DNA from 4 places in the Ochrobactrum quorumnocens genome. Region 4 is predicted to be linked to each of the others. Evidence: riboswitches for the same ligand, from Rfam matches in the RefSeq annotation. Region 4 holds a riboswitch; each other region holds the start of a gene.
The links. A riboswitch is a leader RNA that binds a small molecule or an ion and turns the genes downstream of it on or off. The one in region 4 is predicted to bind cobalamin.
Positions count from the first base shown of each region.

Region 1: it holds a riboswitch for cobalamin, as region 4 does, so the genes downstream of both, CES85_RS16215 (CbtB domain-containing protein) here and CES85_RS01050 (ABC transporter substrate-binding protein) in region 4, are expected to answer to the same signal.
Region 2: it holds a riboswitch for cobalamin, as region 4 does, so the genes downstream of both, CES85_RS16400 (TonB-dependent receptor domain-containing protein) here and CES85_RS01050 (ABC transporter substrate-binding protein) in region 4, are expected to answer to the same signal.
Region 3: it holds a riboswitch for cobalamin, as region 4 does, so the genes downstream of both, nrdH (glutaredoxin-like protein NrdH) here and CES85_RS01050 (ABC transporter substrate-binding protein) in region 4, are expected to answer to the same signal.

Region 1 covers NZ_CP022604.1:1,379,225-1,384,346, reverse strand. The annotation lists gene CES85_RS16225 (isobutyryl-CoA dehydrogenase) at 1-448, opposite strand, end outside; gene CES85_RS16220 (cobyric acid synthase) at 631-2,094, shown strand; cobalamin riboswitch at 2,116-2,354, shown strand; gene CES85_RS16215 (CbtB domain-containing protein) at 2,406-2,594, shown strand; gene CES85_RS16210 (CbtA family protein) at 2,683-3,408, shown strand; gene cobU (bifunctional adenosylcobinamide kinase/adenosylcobinamide-phosphate guanylyltransferase) at 3,414-3,947, shown strand; gene cobW (cobalamin biosynthesis protein CobW) at 3,952-5,001, shown strand; gene cobN (cobaltochelatase subunit CobN) at 5,005-5,122, shown strand, end outside.
Region 2 covers NZ_CP022604.1:1,423,634-1,428,755, reverse strand. The annotation lists gene rbbA (ribosome-associated ATPase/putative transporter RbbA) at 1-1,724, shown strand, start outside; gene CES85_RS16405 (ABC transporter permease) at 1,726-2,838, shown strand; cobalamin riboswitch at 2,936-3,158, shown strand; gene CES85_RS16400 (TonB-dependent receptor domain-containing protein) at 3,300-5,122, shown strand, end outside.
Region 3 covers NZ_CP022603.1:1,297,879-1,303,000, forward strand. The annotation lists gene nrdE (class 1b ribonucleoside-diphosphate reductase subunit alpha) at 1-2,099, opposite strand, end outside; gene nrdI (class Ib ribonucleoside-diphosphate reductase assembly flavoprotein NrdI) at 2,075-2,494, opposite strand; gene nrdH (glutaredoxin-like protein NrdH) at 2,521-2,742, opposite strand; cobalamin riboswitch at 3,036-3,253, opposite strand; gene CES85_RS06140 (SDR family oxidoreductase) at 3,354-4,184, opposite strand; gene CES85_RS06145 (iron-containing alcohol dehydrogenase) at 4,571-5,122, shown strand, end outside.
Region 4 covers NZ_CP022603.1:181,440-186,561, reverse strand. The annotation lists gene CES85_RS01060 (ABC transporter ATP-binding protein) at 1-432, opposite strand, end outside; gene CES85_RS01055 (FecCD family ABC transporter permease) at 429-1,484, opposite strand; gene CES85_RS01050 (ABC transporter substrate-binding protein) at 1,481-2,509, opposite strand; cobalamin riboswitch at 2,678-2,918, opposite strand; gene CES85_RS01045 (Bug family tripartite tricarboxylate transporter substrate binding protein) at 3,157-4,107, shown strand; gene CES85_RS01040 (tripartite tricarboxylate transporter TctB family protein) at 4,104-4,601, shown strand; gene CES85_RS01035 (tripartite tricarboxylate transporter permease) at 4,614-5,122, shown strand, end outside.

The DNA.
Region 1 (5,122 bases), on a different replicon from region 4:
CGTCGCGCTCGGCACGCGTGCGAAGGGCTGCTGCGTCGGAACCGGAACCAGGCTCGGTAAGACAGTAGCTTGCGAGGGTTTCCATAGATGTAAGTTTGGGCAGGAACATCTGGCGCTGGTTTTCATCGCCAAATGTGTCGATCATCCATGCAGCCATATTGTGTATGGAAATAAACGCTGAAAAAGCAGGACAAGCTTCGGCCAAAGCCTCAAAAATAAGGACTGCATCCGAGCGCTTGAGCGCTGAGCCGCCAACATCGTCGCGGACATAAATGCCGCCCATCCCCAGAGGGCCGGTTTCTTTAATGACGTCTATGGGAAAGTGTTTGTCACGATCCCATTGCAGCGCATGAGGCGCTACAAAATCGGCAGCAAAACCACGCGCCATCTCCTGAATAGCGAGTTGGTCTTCGTTGAGTTCGAATTGATTCTGGTCCGCCGTATCCATGGTTTCCTCCCTATGAGCACCGCGCTTCCTATGGCGACTAGACCACAACCTTGTCAGACTGCCAACGCCCTATTGGAATAATGTTGCTCACTTTTGTAATAATCGGATGCGCATTTTTGCATATAAACTTGCGGAAAGGAGCAGCGATTGCCAGTCGTAGAAACTTGGGATAGGCACGGGGCATGACACGCGCGATCATGTTTCAGGGAACGGGTTCGGATGTCGGCAAAAGCGTGCTTGTTGCAGGTCTTTGCCGGGTTGCTCGCAATCGCGGACTGATAGTCCGGCCATTTAAGCCACAGAATATGTCCAATAATGCAGCCGTCAGTGACGATGGCGGCGAAATTGGCCGCGCACAGTGGCTGCAGGCATTGGCCTGCGGTGTACCATCATCTTTTCACATGAACCCGGTTCTTTTGAAACCGCAGACCGATATGGGCAGTCAGGTGATTGTTCAGGGGCGGGTGCGGGGCGAGGCACGCGGCCGCTATTATCAACAGTTGAAGCCGCAACTAATGGCGGCGGTGATGGAATCTTTCGCAAAGGTCAGCGACGGTGCTGATCTTGTGCTGATCGAAGGGGCCGGTTCGCCTGCCGAGATCAATTTGCGCGCTGGTGACATCGCCAATATGGGCTTTGCGACGCAAGCCAATGTGCCGGTAGTGCTGGTGGGTGACATTGACCGGGGCGGGGTGATTGCCTCACTGGTCGGCACGCACACAATTTTGTCAGAAGAAGACCGTGCGATGGTGCGTGGGTTTCTCATCAATAAGTTTCGCGGTGATATTTCGCTGTTCGATGATGGCTTGACTGCGATCACAGACTTTACCGGTTGGCGTTCTTTCGGCGTTGTCCCGTGGCTCAAAGCAGTGTCGCGTTTGCCAGCAGAAGATTCGGTCGTGCTGGAACGGGCAACGCGCGGTGATGCCCAGGCGCTGAAAGTAGCAGTGCCAATGCTGCCGCGTATCGCCAACTTCGATGATCTTGACCCACTTAAGGCGGAAGCACAGGTTGAAGTTGTCATGGTTCCGCCTGGTCAGCCTTTGCCCAATGACGCAGGCCTTGTCGTTCTGCCGGGAACAAAGTCCACGATAGCCGATTTGATTGCCTTCCGAGAAAACGGTTGGGAGCATGATCTTCATGCTCATGTGCGACGCGGGGGGTATGTTCTTGGTATTTGTGGCGGATTTCAGATGCTTGGAAGCCGCATCAGTGATCCTGACGGTATCGAAGGGCAGGTTCGCGAGATTGAAGGGCTTGGATTGCTCGATGTTGAGACGGTCATGGAGCCGGAAAAAGTAGTGCGCAATGTCGCGGCTCGCTCGATGCTTTTTGATACAGCCCTTGAAGGTTACGAAATCCATATAGGCCGCAGCATAAGCAGCACGGGGAGCGCAGATATTATTCGACCGTTTGCCCGGATAGATGACCATGATGACGGAGCGGTATCAGCGAATGGCCGGATCATGGGCACTTATCTGCATGGTGTGTTCGGTGCCGATGCATACAGACACCAGTTTCTGGCTTCTCTCGGCGTCAGTGGTTCGGGCATAAACTATCGCGCGAGCATAGAAGCAGCACTTGATGAGCTGGCCGACGGATTGGAGCGGTGTCTCGATATCGATGGGCTGTTCGCACTCGATTGACGCCGTCATAGCGAAAGCCTAGTGTCCTTTTACGCAATAGGTTTTTGCCGGGACGAATCTCGGCAATACCAAAAGGGAATGCGACGGACGGACCCATATCGGGCGTCTTTATCGCAGCCGACCCCGCGACTGTAGAACGGAGAGGGATGAGGCAGGCCGGGCAACCGGCAACCACTGGAAACCATCGACTGGTTTCTGGGAAGGTGCTTCACTCCTTACGACCCGTGAGCCAGGAGACCTGCCTGCTGCGTGAAGGACATTGTGTCCGTACCCCATGGGAGGTTTTCCCAGCTGCCTGCACGGAGGTTGTCATGGCTGCGCGTAAAGAAAATTCACTTTCAACTACCCTCCCTCTACCCCTTGCTGCTCGTCTTGGTACGGCGGTGGTGTCGCTTATGCTCGGCGCGTTCCTGATCTACGGCGTCGGTCTTGCGCATTCAGATACGCTGCATGATTCGGCGCATGACACGCGTCATTCCTACGGCTTTCCCTGCCACTAAGCTGCTCGATCAAGCTTGTACGATTTGGTGCATTGAAACGCTCGATGGTGGACGGCCATCTGAGCGAAATTGCTGTTGAGGGTATGAAATGTTGATCCGTTATTTGTTGGCTACGCTTGCTGCGGGCCTTTTGGCTGGGCTTTTGGTCACGCCTGCGATGTATCTAAAGACTGTGCCGCTGATCATTCAGGCGGAAACCTATGAAGACGCCGGTGGCGGTCATAGCCATGGTGATGTGGAAGCTGCCGCGCCACATGATCATGCTGCTGCTGCGCCTGCAGCCAGCGAAGGCGAAGAAGCTGGAGCCGAACTGCCATTTGGCCGTCTCGGCAACACGGTTCTTGCCAATCTTGTCGCGGGCGCAGGCTTTGCGCTGTTGCTTGGCGGTGTTGCATTGCTGCTTGGCCGACGTATCACGCCGCAAAACGGCATTTTCTGGGGGATGGCCGGTTTCTTTGCGATCGCATTTCTGCCAGCTCTTGGGCTTTCGCCGGAATTGCCGGCTATGCCTGCTGCAGATTTGGCGCAACGTCAGCTCTGGTGGCTTTCAACAGTCGTTCTGAGCGGTGTCGGCATTTATTTGCTGGTTCTTCGCGGCGAGGTCATTTCCAAGATCCTTGGTCTGGTTCTGATCGTTGCGCCGCATCTTTACGGCGCGCCGCATCCTGAAGATATTTCCTCGCCAATTCCATCGCTGCTTGCCTCGCAATATGCTGTCGCGTCTCTTGCGACCAATCTCTTCATGTGGGCGGTAATCGGCCTGGCACTTGGCTGGTTCATTCAGACTTACGCAAAATCGGAAGTCGAAGGCTGATAAACATGGCTTCGCCCGGAAATGAAAATGCGAAAATCACATTCGTTCTTGGCGGAGCCCGCTCAGGAAAATCGTCGTTTGCGGAGACAATGGTCGAGACGTCCGGGCTTCAGCCTGTTTATCTGGCGACAGGACGTGCGTTCGATTCTGAAATGGAAAGCCGTATCGTAACGCATCGCGACCGGCGCGGTCCGCAATGGCAAACGCAAGAAGAGCCGCTTGATCTTGTGGGCGCTCTTGAAAAACATACAGGTAATGACCGCTTCGTGCTGGTTGATTGCCTGACGCTCTGGATCACCAACCTGATGATGGCAGAGCAGGACATCGCGAATGCAACTGATGTTCTCGTTGCCACACTACCAAAGCTTTCCGGCCCGGTTGCTTTCGTCTCCAATGAGGTAGGGCTGGGCATTGTGCCGGAAAATCGTATGGCGCGGGAATTTCGCGACCATGTCGGTTTTTTGCATCAGGCGGTGGCTACAGCGGCAGATGAAGTTTATTTTCTGGCGGCAGGATTGCCGCTCAAAATGAAGGGATAATTCGATGCATGGTCAGAAGATACCGGCAACCGTGATCACGGGATTCTTAGGTTCTGGCAAGACAACGATGATCCGCAACCTGTTGGAAAATGCCAATGGCAAGCGGATTGCGCTCATTATCAATGAGTTTGGTGATCTGGGCGTTGATGGCGGTATTTTGAAAGGTTGCGGCATCGAGACTTGCCGCGAGGAAGATATCATTGAGCTGAACAATGGCTGCATCTGCTGCACCGTGGCAGACGATTTTATCCCAACAATGACCAAGCTTTTGGATCGTGCAGATCGTCCTGATCATATCGTCATTGAAACTTCGGGTCTTGCCCTGCCGCAGCCGTTGGTCGCAGCCTTCAACTGGCCGGAAATCAAGACACAGGTTACAGTCGATGGTGTGGTGACTGTGATTGATGCTGCAGCCGTTGCCGAAGGTCGTTTTGCTGACGATCACGACAAGGTCGATGCGCAGCGTGCGGCGGACGAATCTCTTGATCATGAAAGCCCTTTAGAGGAACTTTTTGAGGACCAGATTCATGCGGCTGACCTCATCGTTCTAAATAAGTCTGATCTTATCGATGCGGCTAAGCTTGATCAGGTGAAAGCCGATGTGGCAGAGCGTTCATCGCGCCGCGTCAACATGGTGCCTGCAAGTTTCGGCAAGCTCGGTGCCGATGTACTGCTCGGTCTTGGTGTGGGCACGGAAGACGATATTGCCAATCGCAAATCGCATCATGAAATCCATCATGCTGATGGTCATGAGCATGATCACGATGAGTTCGAGAGCTTTATTGTTGAGGCCGGATCGGTTGCCGATCCAAAGGCTTTTGCAGAAAAGCTAAAGACTGTCATCGCCGATCACGATGTTCTGCGTCTTAAGGGCTTTGTCGATGTACCGGGCAAGCCGATGCGTTTGGTTGTGCAGGCGGTTGGTCCGCGTATCGAACATTATTTCGATCGCCCATGGGGTGCTGGCGAGGAGCGCAAAACGCGCCTCGTCGTCATCGGTCTACATGACATTGATGAAGTGGCAATTGCCGAAGCGGTGAAAGACGCCGCTTAATCCATGCATCTTTTACTTGCCCAGAAAGGTACGATTAACGACGGCAACGAGGCCATCGATCTTGGCCAGACGCCGGGTGACATACTGTTCCTTTCCGCTGCCGACACCGAATTGGCCAGTC
Region 2 (5,122 bases), on a different replicon from region 4:
GCCGTCGTGTCGGTTATATGTCGCAAGCCTTTTCGCTTTATTCAGAATTGACAGTACATCAGAACCTGGAGCTGCACGCAAAGCTCTTTGGAATGAATGCGGAAGACACCCAGCGCAGAATCAAGGAACTCGCGCAACGTTTTGATTTGGCTGGGGTTATGGATGAGCTTCCAGAGTCTATGCCGCTTGGCATTCGCCAGCGCCTGTCTCTGGCTGTAGCACTCATTCATTCGCCTGATATTCTCATTCTCGATGAGCCGACATCGGGCGTTGATCCCGTTGCGCGTGATGCATTTTGGCAGATACTTGCCGATCTTTCGCGCAAGGATAATGTGACGATCTTTGTCTCGACCCATTTCATGAATGAAGCCGAGCTTTGCGACCGCATTTCGCTGATGCATGCGGGTAAGGTGCTGATCAGTGACACGCCAAAGGCGATCACAGAAAGTCGCAGTTCGGCAACGCTTGAAGATGCCTTTATTGCCTATCTCGAAGAAGCGATAGGCGAGACTGCGCCGCAGAAGAGTAATCAGGAAAAATCTGATCCAATACCCGAAAAGAAGCCGGTGAAGAATCCAAAGCCTTCATCAAGCTGGTTGCCTAATCCTCGGCGGATGCTCGCATTTTCTAGGCGCGAAGCGCTGGAGCTCAAGCGCGATCCGATCCGTGCGACATTAGCCATTCTTGGTACTGTCATTCTTATGTTCGTCATCGGCTATGGTATTAATCTTGACGTCGAAGACCTGACATTTGCGGTACTTGATCGCGATGACACCACGATCAGCCGGGATTATACCCAGCAGCTTGCCGGTTCGCGCTATTTCACGGAAAAGTCTCCCATTACCGACTATGACGAACTTGACCGAAGGATGCGTGAAGGCGAGATCAGCCTGGCGATTGAAATCCCGCCGAACTTTGGCAGCAATGTCGCGCGTGGTCGTCCGGTTGAGGTGGGGGCCTGGATTGATGGTGCGATGCCGACGCGTGCAGAAACCGTACGTGGTTATGTACAGGGCATGCACGCCAACTGGATGACGCAAAAGGCGCGCGAGCTTTATGGAAACGCTGCTACCGTTGGCAATTTCAATCTCGAAATTCGCTATCGCTATAATCCGGACGTGCAGAGCCTTGTGGCTATGGTTCCAGCAGTTATTCCGCTTCTCCTTTTGATGATCCCGGCCATGCTCGCGGTGTTGAGCGTGGTGCGCGAGAAGGAACTCGGTTCGATCATCAATTTCTATGTGACGCCAGTCACGAAATTCGAGTTTCTGCTTGGCAAGCAGTTGCCCTATATCGCGCTGGCCTTCCTCAATTTTTTGATGCTGACAGCCTTTGCGGTCTTCATCTTCCGCGTGCCATTTACCGGAAGCTTCCTGACCTATGCCACAGCAGCGCTGCTCTATGTCATCATCACGACTGGCATGGGCTTAGTGATATCGACCTTTATCAATAGCCAGATTGCAGCGATTTTCGGCACAGCATTGCTGACGCTCATTCCTGCTGTGCAATATTCGGGCATTATCGACCCCGTATCGTCGCTGCAAGGGGCGGGTGCTTTTATCGGGAAGATTTATCCGACAACTTATTTCGTGACGATCTCGCGCGGGACTTTCTCAAAGGCTCTCGATTTTTCCGATCTGGCGGGGTCGTTCCTGCCGCTGCTGATTGCGATTCCGGTGCTTACTGTTCTCGGCATTGTTCTCCTCAAGAAACAGGCGGGCTGAGATGCGGATTTCCAATATTTTCCAGCTTGGTGTGAAGGAACTGCGCGGATTAGCGCGTGATCCGATGCTTCTGCTTCTCATCGTCTATGCCTTCACGCTCGCAATCTATACGGCGGCGAAGGCTATGCCTGAAAACCTCAACAATGCGGCTATCGCCATTGTCGATGAGGATCAGTCGCCGGTTTCGGGTCGGATCACGACCGCGTTTTATCCGCCATATTTCGTGCCGCCAAAACTTATCTCGTCTCACGAGATGGATAAGCGCATGGATGCTGGTCTTGACACATTCGCACTCGATATTCCGCCGAACTTCCAGCGTGATCTGCTCGCTGGACGTTCGCCAACAATCCAGCTGAACGTCGATGCAACGCGCATGAGCCAGGCCTTTACGGGCGGTGGATATGTGCAGTCGATTGTGTCAAGCGAAGTGACAGAGTTTCTCAATCGCTATCGCGAAGACACGCAAACGCCCGTTGGCCTCAATTTGCGTGCGAGGTTCAATCAGGACTTGAACAAGGGCTGGTTTGGCGCGATCACCAACGTGATCTCGTCGGTAACGATGCTCTCAATTATTCTGACGGGTGCAGCCCTTATCCGTGAGCGCGAGCATGGCACCATCGAGCATCTGTTGGTGATGCCGGTAACGCCGCTTGAGATCATGGTCTCCAAGGTATGGTCGATGGGGATGGTGGTGTTGGTCGCTACGGCCTTTTCGCTGATCGTGGTGGTTCAGGGTATCTTGGCGGTGCCGATCAACGGTTCACTGACGCTGTTTCTGGCAGGGGCTGCATTGCAGCTTTTTGCGACCACCAGTCTTGGTATTTTTCTCGCAACGATTGCCGGTTCCATGCCGCAGTTCGGCCTTTTGTTGATGTTGGTTCTGCTGCCGCTGCAAGTGCTATCGGGTGGCACAACACCGCGCGAGAGCATGCCAGAAATCATCCAGAACATTATGTTGGCAGCACCCAATACGCATTTTGTGATGCTGGCACAATCGGTGCTGTTTCGTGGTGCAGGGCTCAGTGTTGTGTGGCCGCAATTGCTGGCAATGATTGTAATTGGCAGTGTACTTTTCTTCTTTGCGCTGCGTCGCTTCCGCGATTTCTTGAGATAGGAAAACCTTTGCAATTCAACAATCTGAATCACTTCGTTCTGAATGTGATTCAGATGGGGCACATTGTTGCAGTTGATAATCTTCCTTCCCCTTGCTATCGCTCGCTTCAGGAAACGGTTCTGCCCGAGAGGGTGGATGAAAAGGGAACACGGTGAAGCATTAAATTGCTGATGCCGAGACTGCCCCCGCAACTGTAACCGGAGAGTCATCCTCCTATGATCGTATCTTACGATTATAGCCACTGAGCATTCGTGTTCGGGAAGGCGGAGGACCGATGAAGACCCGGAAGTCAGGAGACCTGCCGTATCCAGTCACCCATGGCTGACACGAGGGGTGTTCAGTCGCGGCCGTCCGTAGCGGTGACATTGTGAAATGTTGCCGTGGGACAAAGACAGGGAGCTTGCGCCCTGATTTCTGACACCTGCGGTGAAGCAAAGCTTGCGCGCAGGAAGTAGAAATTAATGCATATTCTCCAATTATCTGCATATCTCGCATCGACCATTCTGGTGGCGGTGCCGTTGGATGCTATCGCACAGACAAACTTAAATGCACAGGATGGCGTCGTGCTTGACATGATTGTTGTAACGCCGCTGCGCCGCGCGACATCGTTGCAGCGTTCAACGTCTTCCGTCACGGTGATTGATAAGGCCGAGATTGAGCGCTCTGCTTCACCGGATCTCCAATCGCTGCTGCAATATTATCCGGGCATTTCGATCACCGCAAATGGCGGACAGGGATCGTCTTCCAATCTCTATATTCGGGGCATGTCATCGAAACAGACAGTCGTTCTGGTGAATGGCGTGCGAACAGCTTCGGCGACCACCGGGGCGACTGCGCTTTCCAATATTCCGTTGAGCTCAATTGATCGTATCGAGATCGCCAAAGGCGCGCATTCCTCGCAATACGGTGCCGATGCGATGGGCGGCGTCATCAACATTATCACCAAGCAGGGCGGAGCGTGTGGCGAGCGCTCTTTCTGCGGAAGCGTGACAACAGGTGTAACGCACCCATGGGGCGGTTATGTATCCGGCTCTCTGCAAGGGCGCAGCAAAGATGGTATCGATTATGCCTTTGGTGCGGCAGTGACCGGCACGCAGGGCTATAATTTCACGACTCCCGAAGCTTTTGGTTATGAGCCTGATCGCGATGGTTTCCTGCAGGGATCGTTCAACTTCGCGCTGTCGAAGGATTTTGACTGGGGCAAGATTTATGCCGATGGTCTTCTGAGCCGAGGACGCAATCAATATGATGCAAAAGCGCCGTCGGCCAACGAAGCTTACACAACCGCCTTTAGCGGCAAGCTTGGCGCGCGGGTCGATCACAGTTCAGACTGGTCCTCGACGATTGAATTCAGCTCAGGCCTCGATCACAGTAGGAATTTCCGCAAGGGCGTCAGTGGCTCAGACCGCTTTGAAACAAAACGCTATGGGGTATTTGCCTCCACAGAAAAGCAGTTCGATACCGGTAATGTCTCGCATGTGGTGACGGGTGGTGTTGAGGCTTATCGCGAAGAGGTGGATGCAACGACTGCTTATGCCGAGACAAGCCGCAATCTGGCAGCGGTGTTCGGCCAATATTCGCTTGAATATGATGCGCTGCGTTTTGATGGCGGCGTGCGCTATGACTACAATGAGCAGTTTGGCGACGTTGTGACGTATAATCTCGGTGGGAGTTACGAAATCCTGCCTGATCTCGTGTTGCGTTCGTCGTTTGGAACGGGCTTCCGTGCTCCTACCTTCAATGAGCTTTATTATCCCGGCTTTGCCAATGCCGATTTGCAACCGGAAAAATCGCGCTCCTACGAGATTGGCCTCAACTGGCAGGCCAGCGCCAACACAAGCCTTGATATGGCTTTTTATCAAACATGGCTGCGCGATGCGATCTTAAGCACAGCACCTTCCTATCTGCCCTATAATATTGCGCGGGCGCAGGTTACGGGTTTTGACGCGACACTTACCCATCGCTTTAATGATAGCTGGGGCTTTAAAGGCTCCATCGATCTGAAACGTCCGTTAGATGAAGATACCGATAATGATCTGGCCTATCGCGAACGGGTGAAAGCGACGGCGGAGGTGAACTTCAAGCCGATTGAGAAGCTCGATCTGACCGCAAGGATGCGTTACGGCGGCTCGCGCTATACCAGTGCTGCGAATACCAACAAGCTTGATCCTTATGTGACGGCTGACTTCATCGCGTTGTATGAAATCGACAAACAATCTCAGCTCAAACTCTCTGTGGAGAATATTTTCGACAAGGATTACCAGACCACCTCTGGCTATAATGC
Region 3 (5,122 bases), 890 kb from region 4:
TCGCGCGTGGTGGCGGTATCACGGAAGAACAGCGTCAGCGACAAGCCCTGATCGACGTGCTGGGTAGCCGCAGCATAGGTATCGATGATCTTTTCCGGTCCGATCTCGTATGCGTCCTGATAATATTCCAGATTATCATTCGTCATGAAAGCAGCCGGGTAGTAAACGCGGCCAATCTTGCCTTCCTTACGAATTTCGATCTTGGAAACGATCGGATGGATCGAAGAGGTCGAATGATTGATGTAGGAGATCGAGCCTGTCGGCGGTACGGCTTGCAGGTTCTGGTTATAAAGTCCGCCTTCCATGACGGCCTTCTTCAGTTCCTGCCAATCTTCCTGCGTCGGGATGGCAATACCTGCATCTTCAAAGAGTTGGCGCACCTTGTCGGTCGCAGGCTCCCAGACCTGATCGGTATATTTGTCGAAATATTCGCCAGAGGCGTATTTTGACTTCTCAAAGCCCTTGAACGAGCTGCCCTGTTCGATGGCAAGGCGGTTAGAAGCTCGGATAGCGTGATAAGCCACCGTATAAAAGTAGATATTGGTGAAATCGACGCCTTCATCCGAACCGTAATAAATACGCTCCCGAGCGAGATAGCCGTGCAGGTTCATCTGACCAAGGCCAATGGCATGGCTCTCGTCATTGCCGCGTGCAATAGATGGAACTGATCCGATGTGGCTCATGTCGGCAACAGCCGTCAGCGCGCGGATCGATGTTTCAATCGTCTTGCCAAAATCGGGGCTATCCATGGCTGCTGCGATATTGAGCGAGCCGAGATTGCAGGAAATATCCTTACCCAGATATTCATAAGACAGATCATCATTAAAGACGCTGGCTTCACTGACCTGAAGAATTTCCGAGCAAAGATTGCTCATGGTGATACGGCCATCGATCGGGTTGGCGCGGTTCACCGTGTCTTCGAACATGATGTAAGGATAGCCGGACTCGAACTGAATTTCCGCCAGAACTTGGAAGAAGTCACGTGCATTGATCTTCTTCTTGCGAATACGGCCATCATTGACCATTTCGCGATATTTTTCGGTGACGGAGATTTCCGTCATCGGCACGCCATAGACGCGTTCAACGTCATACGGCGAGAAGAGATACATATCCTCATCGTTCTTGGCGAGTTCAAAGGTGATATCCGGGATTACCACGCCAAGCGACAGCGTCTTGATGCGGATTTTCTCATCCGCATTTTCGCGCTTGGTGTCGAGGAAGCGCATGATGTCGGGGTGATGCGCGTTCAGATAAACGGCGCCTGCACCCTGACGTGCACCAAGCTGGTTTGCATAAGAGAAACTGTCTTCCAGCAGCTTCATTACAGGGATGATGCCCGACGACTGGTTCTGGATCTGCTTGATTGGTGCACCGGCTTCACGGATATTGGTAAGGCTCAGCGCCACGCCGCCGCCGCGCTTTGAAAGCTGCAAGGCGGAGTTGATCGAGCGGCCAATCGATTCCATGTTATCTTCAACACGCAGAAGGAAGCACGAGACGAGTTCGCCACGCTGCTTTTTACCTGCATTGAGAAAGGTCGGCGTCGCTGGCTGATAACGGCCCGCAATGATTTCATCGACCATTTCACGCGCATGTTGTTCATTGCCGCGCGCAAGCGCAAGCGCAACCATGCAGACACGGTCTTCATAGCGCTCAAGATAGCGCTGACCATCAAAGGTCTTCAGCGTGTAGCTGGTGTAATATTTGAACGCGCCAAGGAAAGTCGGAAAGCGGAACTTCTTGTCATAGGCATGATCGAAGAGATCGCGCACGAAATTGAAGGAATACTGGTCCAGCACTTCGCGCTCGTAATAGCCTTCGGTGACCAGATAATCGAGTTTTTCACGCAGATTGTGAAAGAACACCGTGTTCTGGTTGACGTGCTGAAGGAAATACTGCTGCGCGGCCTGACGGTCGCGTTCAAGCTGGATTTTGCCTTCATCGTCATAAAGGTTCAGCATCGCATTGAGCGCGTGATAATCGAGCCCGGTTTCAGGCAGCTTTGCTGCCTTGCTTGCTGCCGACGCCGATGGCTCCTGCTTTTCCGATGAGGCGACCGTCTCGCGCTCACGGGTCAAGGTTGTGTCTGCCGTGTCCAAAATCGTTCCATCCCGTCTCTAACATTGCCAAGGTCTTCGTCAGTTCCCAAAAGCTCGAAACGATAGAGGTAGGGAACCTGACACTTGGTAGAAATGATCTTACCGGCGAGGCCGAAGGCTTCACCGAAATTGCTGTTTCCTGCGGCGATGACACCGCGAATGAGGGATCGGTTATCGGCATCATTGAGAAACCGAATGACCGGCTTGGGAACAGCGCCTTTCGCACCGCCGCCGCCATAGGTGGGGGTTACGAGCACAAACGGCTCATTCACCCGTAACAAGCCAGCATCGTCTTCATAGCTTTCCAGCGGAATGCGTTTTGAGCGCATTCCCAGACGCATCACAAAACGATGCGTGTTCTCTGAACGACTGGAAAAATATACGATCTGGCCCATTGCGAAATCCCGACAGCGATTGGGCTTTATGCGAGCGAGCTGATCATATCCGGACGGAAACCAGCCCAATGGGTTTCACCCACAACAACAACCGGCACCTGACGGTAGCCGAGACCCTGAACGAGATCGTACGCATCGGCATTGGCGGAAATGTCGATGACATCATATTCAATGCCCTGACGGTCGAGTGCGCGAGTGGTGGCGGTGCACTGGACGCAGGCGGGCTTGCTATAGACGGTGACGTTCATTTTTTCCTCACTGGGGATCGGTTGTATCGGTTGCGACTTACTGGGATGAAGACGCAAAATAACGCTCACGCATTATCGAATGCGTGCAGAAAGACTCGGAAACTGGAGAAATGCGGCTCGCCCGAGTGGCAAACCAAAAGTACTAGCCCGTAAAGGGCGGACCGGAACTGTTTGGTCTCAAATTACTCGACATGCTTGTCACCCCGAAGCTTTGGAGGGGATATTCGGGGGCAGCAACAGACATGGCAAAACGCTGCCACATTCTATTACGCACCAACCGGACACCCCGCCCGTGGACGTTCACGTTCAAGGCAGGTCTCCTGGCTCACGACTCACCGCTTTGGTCCGCCTTCCCGGTTTTAACCAGTGGCATATGGACGTAAAGCTCATCGCTTACAGTTGCGGGGGCAGCTACGGCATAACCACATCCATCATGAATGCAACGCACCGTATTCCCATCTTCGCTTTTTGATTCTCACGAATCGCAAGAACCTTGAACACAAGATATAGTATCCGAAGTTAAAAAGTCGTCAATGGATAGACGGTTCAAAAAAATTAAATATGGGCTTTAATGAGGGGCACCTGTGAATAGCAGGGATATCTATCAGGCTTCACTCACTCGGTTTGATAGGCTTGGGCCGGAACTCGGGTTTTATAGCCTTCAACGCCATCCGATCCACAAGATGTGGTGCAATCAGCTTCAGCCACCGACCAAATCGCATCTGCCGCGTCATCAACACCTCGCGTTTGCGGCGACTGATTCCCTCGAGCATCAACTCGACCGCCTGCTGGACGGACATCATATTGTCTTCGCGAACACCGCTCACACCCAGAGCAGAGCCACTTGCCCCATAACCAACCTTGCGGATGTCGGTTTTCACCACACCGGGATAAATTATTGTCACCGATATGCCGCTCGGTTCCAATTCCGATCGCAGCGCCTCACAAAACCCGGAAAGTGCAAACTTGGTGCCGCTATAGGCTGAGCGTCCAGGGACCCCAATCAGCCCCGCAACTGAGGAGACAGCAACGATGCGTCCTTTGGTTTTAGCTAGATATGGCAGTGCTGCATGGATAGGCCAGATGCTGCCCCAGTAATTGAGCTCCATCAGATCATGCATCCACTGCAAGTCTTCCGGTTTGATCTCGGCAAAATTGGCGTGAGCTGACATGCCCGCATTGACGATCAGCGTATCAATTTGCCCGAAAACGGCAGCGGTCTTTTCTATCAGAGCAATGCAGTCCTTGCGATCAGTCACGTCAGTCGGCACCACCAGAACCCTGCAGCCCGACTGATCAAGTTCCCCAGCAAGCGCTTGCAACTTATCGACATTACGCGCCGCCAGAACCAGTGCCGCCTTGCTGCCATCGCGTATAGCGGTCTGACGCGCAGCCTCAGCTCCAATCCCGTCAGATGCTCCTGTTATGATTGTTACTTCCATGACAAGCCCCAGCTCGATTGAATGAAAATACGACGCCAAGTTACAGTTGCCGTCTTGTAACGTCCAGCGTTCCGAGAAGAGCCTGTTGCAAGCAGTTATGTGTTCACGTGAGCGTTATTACCCTCATTGGTCGAAGGGATAAATTGACAGTCAGGCGTCCTTTCCTGTATCGATCTAAATAATCCTGAACATTGTTCAATATATCGAACAATTAAGAAGAGGTCCTCCCAAGCATCTCTTCAAACGACCGGTGCATCGGCTGCGCCGGGAAACTGTCGGACTGGCTTTCCCTTGTGCGAAAGCCAGTCCGCTCATCAACCCAGCGCCAGTGTGCCGGCGAGGAATGAGAGACCTCAGCTCTGGGGAATTTGGATAAGGGTGGAAATATGACTGAAGGGATCAAGCCATTTTCGTTCGACACGGTCGGCTCGATGCTCGTTGAGTGGGGGGCTGCAAAGCGTCTCGGCGAAATTCTGAGCGAACGGTTTTCTGAACGCAAAATCCTGATTGTTACCGACAAGGGACTGCACAAGGCTGGCGTGCTGAACGAAGCACTCGCATCGCTGGAAAATGCGGGCTTTGGCATCAGCATCTTTGATGACGTTGTGGCAGATCCGCCGGAATCGGTTCTGTTTGCCTGTGTCGACCAGGCCAAAGCCGCTGGGTGCGATATTGTTTTGGGTTTGGGTGGTGGTTCTTCGATGGACATTGCCAAGCTCGCTGCAGTGCTTGTTGTATCCGAGCAGGAATTGTCCGAGCTTTATGGTATTGGCAAAGTTCAGGGCAGCCGCTTGCCGCTGATTCAGATCCCAACCACGGCAGGCACCGGCTCGGAAGTGACCAACATCACGATCCTGACTACCGGCGAAACCACCAAGATGGGTGTCGTCTCGCGTCAGCTTTATGCAGATTTTGTCATTCTGGATGCAGAACTGACT
Region 4 (5,122 bases):
ACGTTCTCCACCTGAGAGCGTGTGCCAGTAACGATCCGCCAGATGTGCCATATCGACATTGGCCAGGGCGCGATCGACAATGGCATCGTCCTGTTCTGACCACGGAGATAAAGCGCCGAGATATGGTGTGCGCCCCAGCTCCACCGCCTGCCTCGCGGTGATACGCTCAGTCGTTCCGGCCTGTTGCTCAACAAGTGCCAGCTTGCGCGCAATCTCACGCCGGTTGAATTTCTGGATTGGCTTGTCGCAAAGTCTTACTTCACCTGAGCGGCTTCGCCTTACACCTGAGAGCAAAGACAGAAAGCTCGTTTTGCCCGAGCCATTTGGCCCGATGATGCCGAGAAATTCGCCCTCTGTCACAGCGAGTGAAACATCGCGCAGGATTTCAACGCCTCCTGCCGACCAGCAGACGTTGTTTGTAGAAAGCATCATGATTGTGCCCTTCTCTGTCCAAGCAGCAGCGCAAATGCTGGGGCACCGACCAATGCCGTAATGACTCCGATCGGCAAAACCTGACCGGGAATGATAATGCGGGACACAATATCGGCGAGGATCATGAAGATTGCCCCGATAAGTGCTGCCGCAGGCAACAATCTGCCATGACGCACACCGACCAGCATGCGGGCCGCATGGGGAATGACCAGACCGATGAAGCCAATGGAACCGACAATCGACACCATCACCGCCGTCATCATGGCGCTGACACCAATAAGAACAGCGTAGACGCGCCGCACGGGAATTCCAAGCGACGCAGCAGATTCCGAACCGAAGGTGAAAGCATCTAACGCACGGGCATGCCATAGACAGATCAGAAGCCCCGCCACGCAGGCGGGCAAAGCGAGCGCCACATCCGGCCAGCGCACACCAGAAAGATTCCCCAACAACCAGAACATGATACCGCGCGCCTGTTCGGCGTTTGCTGCCTTCGTGACGATGAGAGATGTCAGCGCGTTGAAAAGCTGCGAACCCGCAATGCCGGCTAGAATGATCGCACTGTTTCCGCGCCCTGCCCGCAATGCGAGCAGGGAAACGAGAACAAAAGCAACGATTGCGCCAATAAACGCTCCCACTGACAACGAGAGCACACCAGCACCAATTCCGAGAATAGCAACGCTCACTGCCCCCGTTGAAGCCCCGGCAGAAATACCCAGAATATAGGGATCAGCCAGCGAATTGCGGAGAAGCGATTGCAGAACCACACCTGACAAGGCCAGTGCCGCACCGCAGCAAGCTGCGACAACAGCACGGCTCAGCCGATAGCTCCAAACGATACCTTCATCAATCGGCGCGAGTGGGTAACCGGCATTCCAGACGCGGTTGGCGATGGTTTTAGCCACCACGTCCAGAGGTATTGCGGTTTCGCCAATGGCAGCACCCAGCCACAAAGCAACAAAGAGCAGGACGAGCGCAAGTGCTCCCCAAAGCACCCGGGAACTCATCGTGGTTTTTAATGAAATGCCTGCCGTGGCTGCCTTTGACGTCACTTGTTCATATCCGAACCGGCGATATCAGCAGCCAGCGTTTCAATGCCTTCGATCACTCTCAGCGACGTGCTCATCGACTGCGCATCGATATCAAAAACATACCCGTCTTCAACAGCAGGCATCAACTTCGTCACTGGATCAGACTTGAGAAACTCGTGTTTGACTGCAATGTCATCAGCAGGATAACGACGACGATCCAGCTTTGCTGCAACGATCATCGACGGCCCCGCCTTGGCGATGGTTTCCCAACCCACGGCTGGCCATTCTTCTTCACTCTCAATCACATTCTTGATGCCGAGTGCAGAAAGGATATAGGCAGGAGCGCCGAACTTACCGGCAACATACGGATCAGCATCAACCTGCGTGCTTGAGAACCATGCAACCGCTGAGAGCTTGCCATCGGAGGAGCCGATCTTTTGGCGGGCCGCGTCTTCACGTGCCTTGAGGTCTGCGATCAGCTTTTCACCACGATCCTGTACATTGAAGATCTGAGCCAGTTCGCCGATTTCCTGATAGACGATATTCATCGTGAATGGCGCTGTGCGAATACCATCGCCGCCACCTGAATTATCTTTGCCAACGCAATCGGAAGGCGATGTATAGGCAGGAATACCTAATTCTTCGAACTGTTCCGGCTTTGCGACAATGCCCATTGGGCCAACGTGCCACTGGAAATCCGCTGTAACGATATCTGGCTTCTGCGCCAGTACGCTTTCAAAACTCGGATCGTTATCTGCCAGGCGCTTTACCTTGGCATTCACATCTTCAAAGCCTTTGAGGACTGGGCCGAACCAAACGGCCGTACCCACAACTTTGTCGCCGAGGCCAAGGCTGTAGAGAATCTCGGTGCTGCTCTGACCAACGGCCACTGCCCGCTCCGGTGCATGTTTGAAGGTTACATCGCGACCACAGTTTTTCAGTGTTAGCGGATATTGGGTTTCAGCTGCCTGCGCTGCGAAACTGGTTGCGAAAAGAGCGACTGCGCCCAGAAGTGCGCTAAATGGCACTTGGCCTGAAAGTTTCATTTAAATCCCCGAAATGACATGAGAAAAAGCCGCATCAAACGGCGGAAGCGATCCGGCGCATGAAGCAGACTGACATATCCGGGGATATGAATGACAATGGGAGGCGACGTCTTACGACGTTTAAAGCTGTCATAACCAACTCCTGCTCCGGGCATCCCCGCCCGTGACAATGGACTACGTTAGACGGCAGGTCTCCTGGCTTGCGGATATTCGCTGTTCATCTGCCTTCCCGAGCCGTTTTTAAGTGACTCAGTGGCATGACGCTTTTGGGGCGTCACGAGGATGAACGGCAATCCGCTTACAGTTGCGGGGGCAGCCACGGTCTCGGCCCCTTTTGGGTCGTCCTCACCGTGTTCCCTATTAATCCCCTTCACTCTCGGTCGGGGGAACCGTCGTAACTGTATTACATTCTGGTATTATACGCGTCAAGCGAAGCCGAAGACTTAATCGGCTATATAAAACCGTCGCATCAGACTTTTTGCTAATACTGTCAAACGAGTAAAAAGTTGAGGGGAACCTTGCTGGTATATTGCAATTCTCTGCTGTAGTCTCCAGATCAAGAGTCTCTGCCCGGGAAGCAGAGGATTTTGAGGAGGGCTGTCAAAAGACAGCAGCAAAATGCGCGCAAGTGCATTCAGGGAGGATTTATGCGTAAATGGATTCTGGCCATTACATCCGTGACGGCGCTCGCGATAGCGGGAGCAGCTTCGGCGGAAGATTATAAGGTTCTAGCACCAGCAGCACCGGGCGGCGGATGGGATCAGACAGCACGCACAATGCAAAGCGTGCTTCAGGACGAAAAGATTTCCGGTAGCGTTCAGGTTATTAACGTTCCGGGTGCAGGTGGCACCATTGGCCTTGCCCAATTTGTCAATCAGAACAAAGGTGATCCGAGCCAGCTTATTGTGGGTGGATATGTCATGGTCGGCGCAATTCTGACCAACAATTCTCCCGTAAATCTTGATGCAATCACTCCGATTGCTCGCCTTACCGGCGAGTATGAAGCCATCGTTGTTCCAGCTTCTTCAGATATTCAAAATCTGGGTGATCTCGTCACCAAGCTCAAAGCCGATCCCGGTTCTGTTTCCTGGGGTGGCGGTTCTGCTGGCGGCACGGATCACATCACCGCAGGACTTTTCGCCAAAGCCATTGGCGTTGACCCGACCAAAGTCAATTACATCGCCTTCTCTGGTGGCGGTGAGGCACTTGCTGCTATCCTAGGTAATCAGGTCACCGTGGGCATTTCTGGCTACGGCGAGTTTGATCCACAGATCAAGGCTGGCACGCTTCGCATCATCGGTATTTCCAGTGACGAACGGGTTGAGGGCATCGACGCACCGACCTTTAAGGAAAGCGGCGTTGACGTTTCGATCCAGAATTGGCGCATGGTGGGCGCTGCTCCCGGCATTACTGCGGAACAGGTAGCGGGCATCAACACCGATGTTGAGAAGATGGTGAAGTCGGAATCCTGGCAGAAGGCCCTCAAGGATAAAGGCTGGGCCGACACCTATCTCGCAGGCGATGCGTTCAAGGAACAACTTGCCAAAGACGTGGCGTCTACTGAAACTATCCTCAAGGAAATCGGCCTCGTCAAATGACAGGACCTGAACAGCAGGCAGAGCGCCGTTCCACAGAAACGGCGCCAGATTACGCAGCTCTTGTGATCGCCCTCATTCTGGGGGCGGTTGCTGTCGCAATTGCCTGGTCCACGGCCTATGGGAATAACGTTCTTTCGTACTCACCGGTCGGGCCAAAAACAGTACCCTACATCATCGCAGCCGGACTGTTCATTCTGTCTATATGGACGGTGATCAGCGCATTTAAGGGTGAGTTTCCAGAGCGCGAGCATCAGGAAATTGCGCCGATGGCCTGGATCATCGGTGGGTTGGTCATTCAAATGCTGACGATGAAGACCCTGGGCTTTTCCATTGCAACGGGCTTGCTCTTTGCGGCAACGGCGCGCGGATTTGGTTATCGCAAGTTCTGGATCAGCGTCCCTGTCGGCATCGTCTTTGCATTCGCAATCTGGTTCATTTTTGCACGCGGCCTGCAGCTTTCGCTGCCATCAGGTTGGCTTGAGCATCTGGTTTAGAGCGAGATAACAATGGATACTGTCACTCTTCTCGCCAACGGACTTCTGGTGGCGCTTGAACCAGCGAACCTTATTTATGCGCTGATTGGCGTCACACTTGGTACGGCTGTTGGGGTGCTTCCGGGCATTGGTCCCGCACTCACTGTGGCGTTGCTTCTACCCGTTACCTATAAGCTGGATCCTGCTGGATCGCTCATTATGTTCGCGGGTATCTATTACGGTGGCATGTATGGAGGATCGACCACATCGATCCTGCTCAACACGCCTGGAGAAAGCGCTTCCATCGTCACGGCATTGGAGGGCAATAAAATGGCCCGAGCGGGGCGTGGAGGGCCAGCACTGGCGACCGCCGCCATCGGCTCATTTATTGCAGGGCTCATCGCTACTCTGGCATTGGCATTCGTTGCCCCCTGGGTGGTGAAGTTCGCCCTCTCCTTCGGTCCATCCGAGTATTTCGCGTTGATGCTGCTCGCTTTCATGACGGTGTCGGCAGCTTTCGGCGATTCCACTTTGCGCGGCCT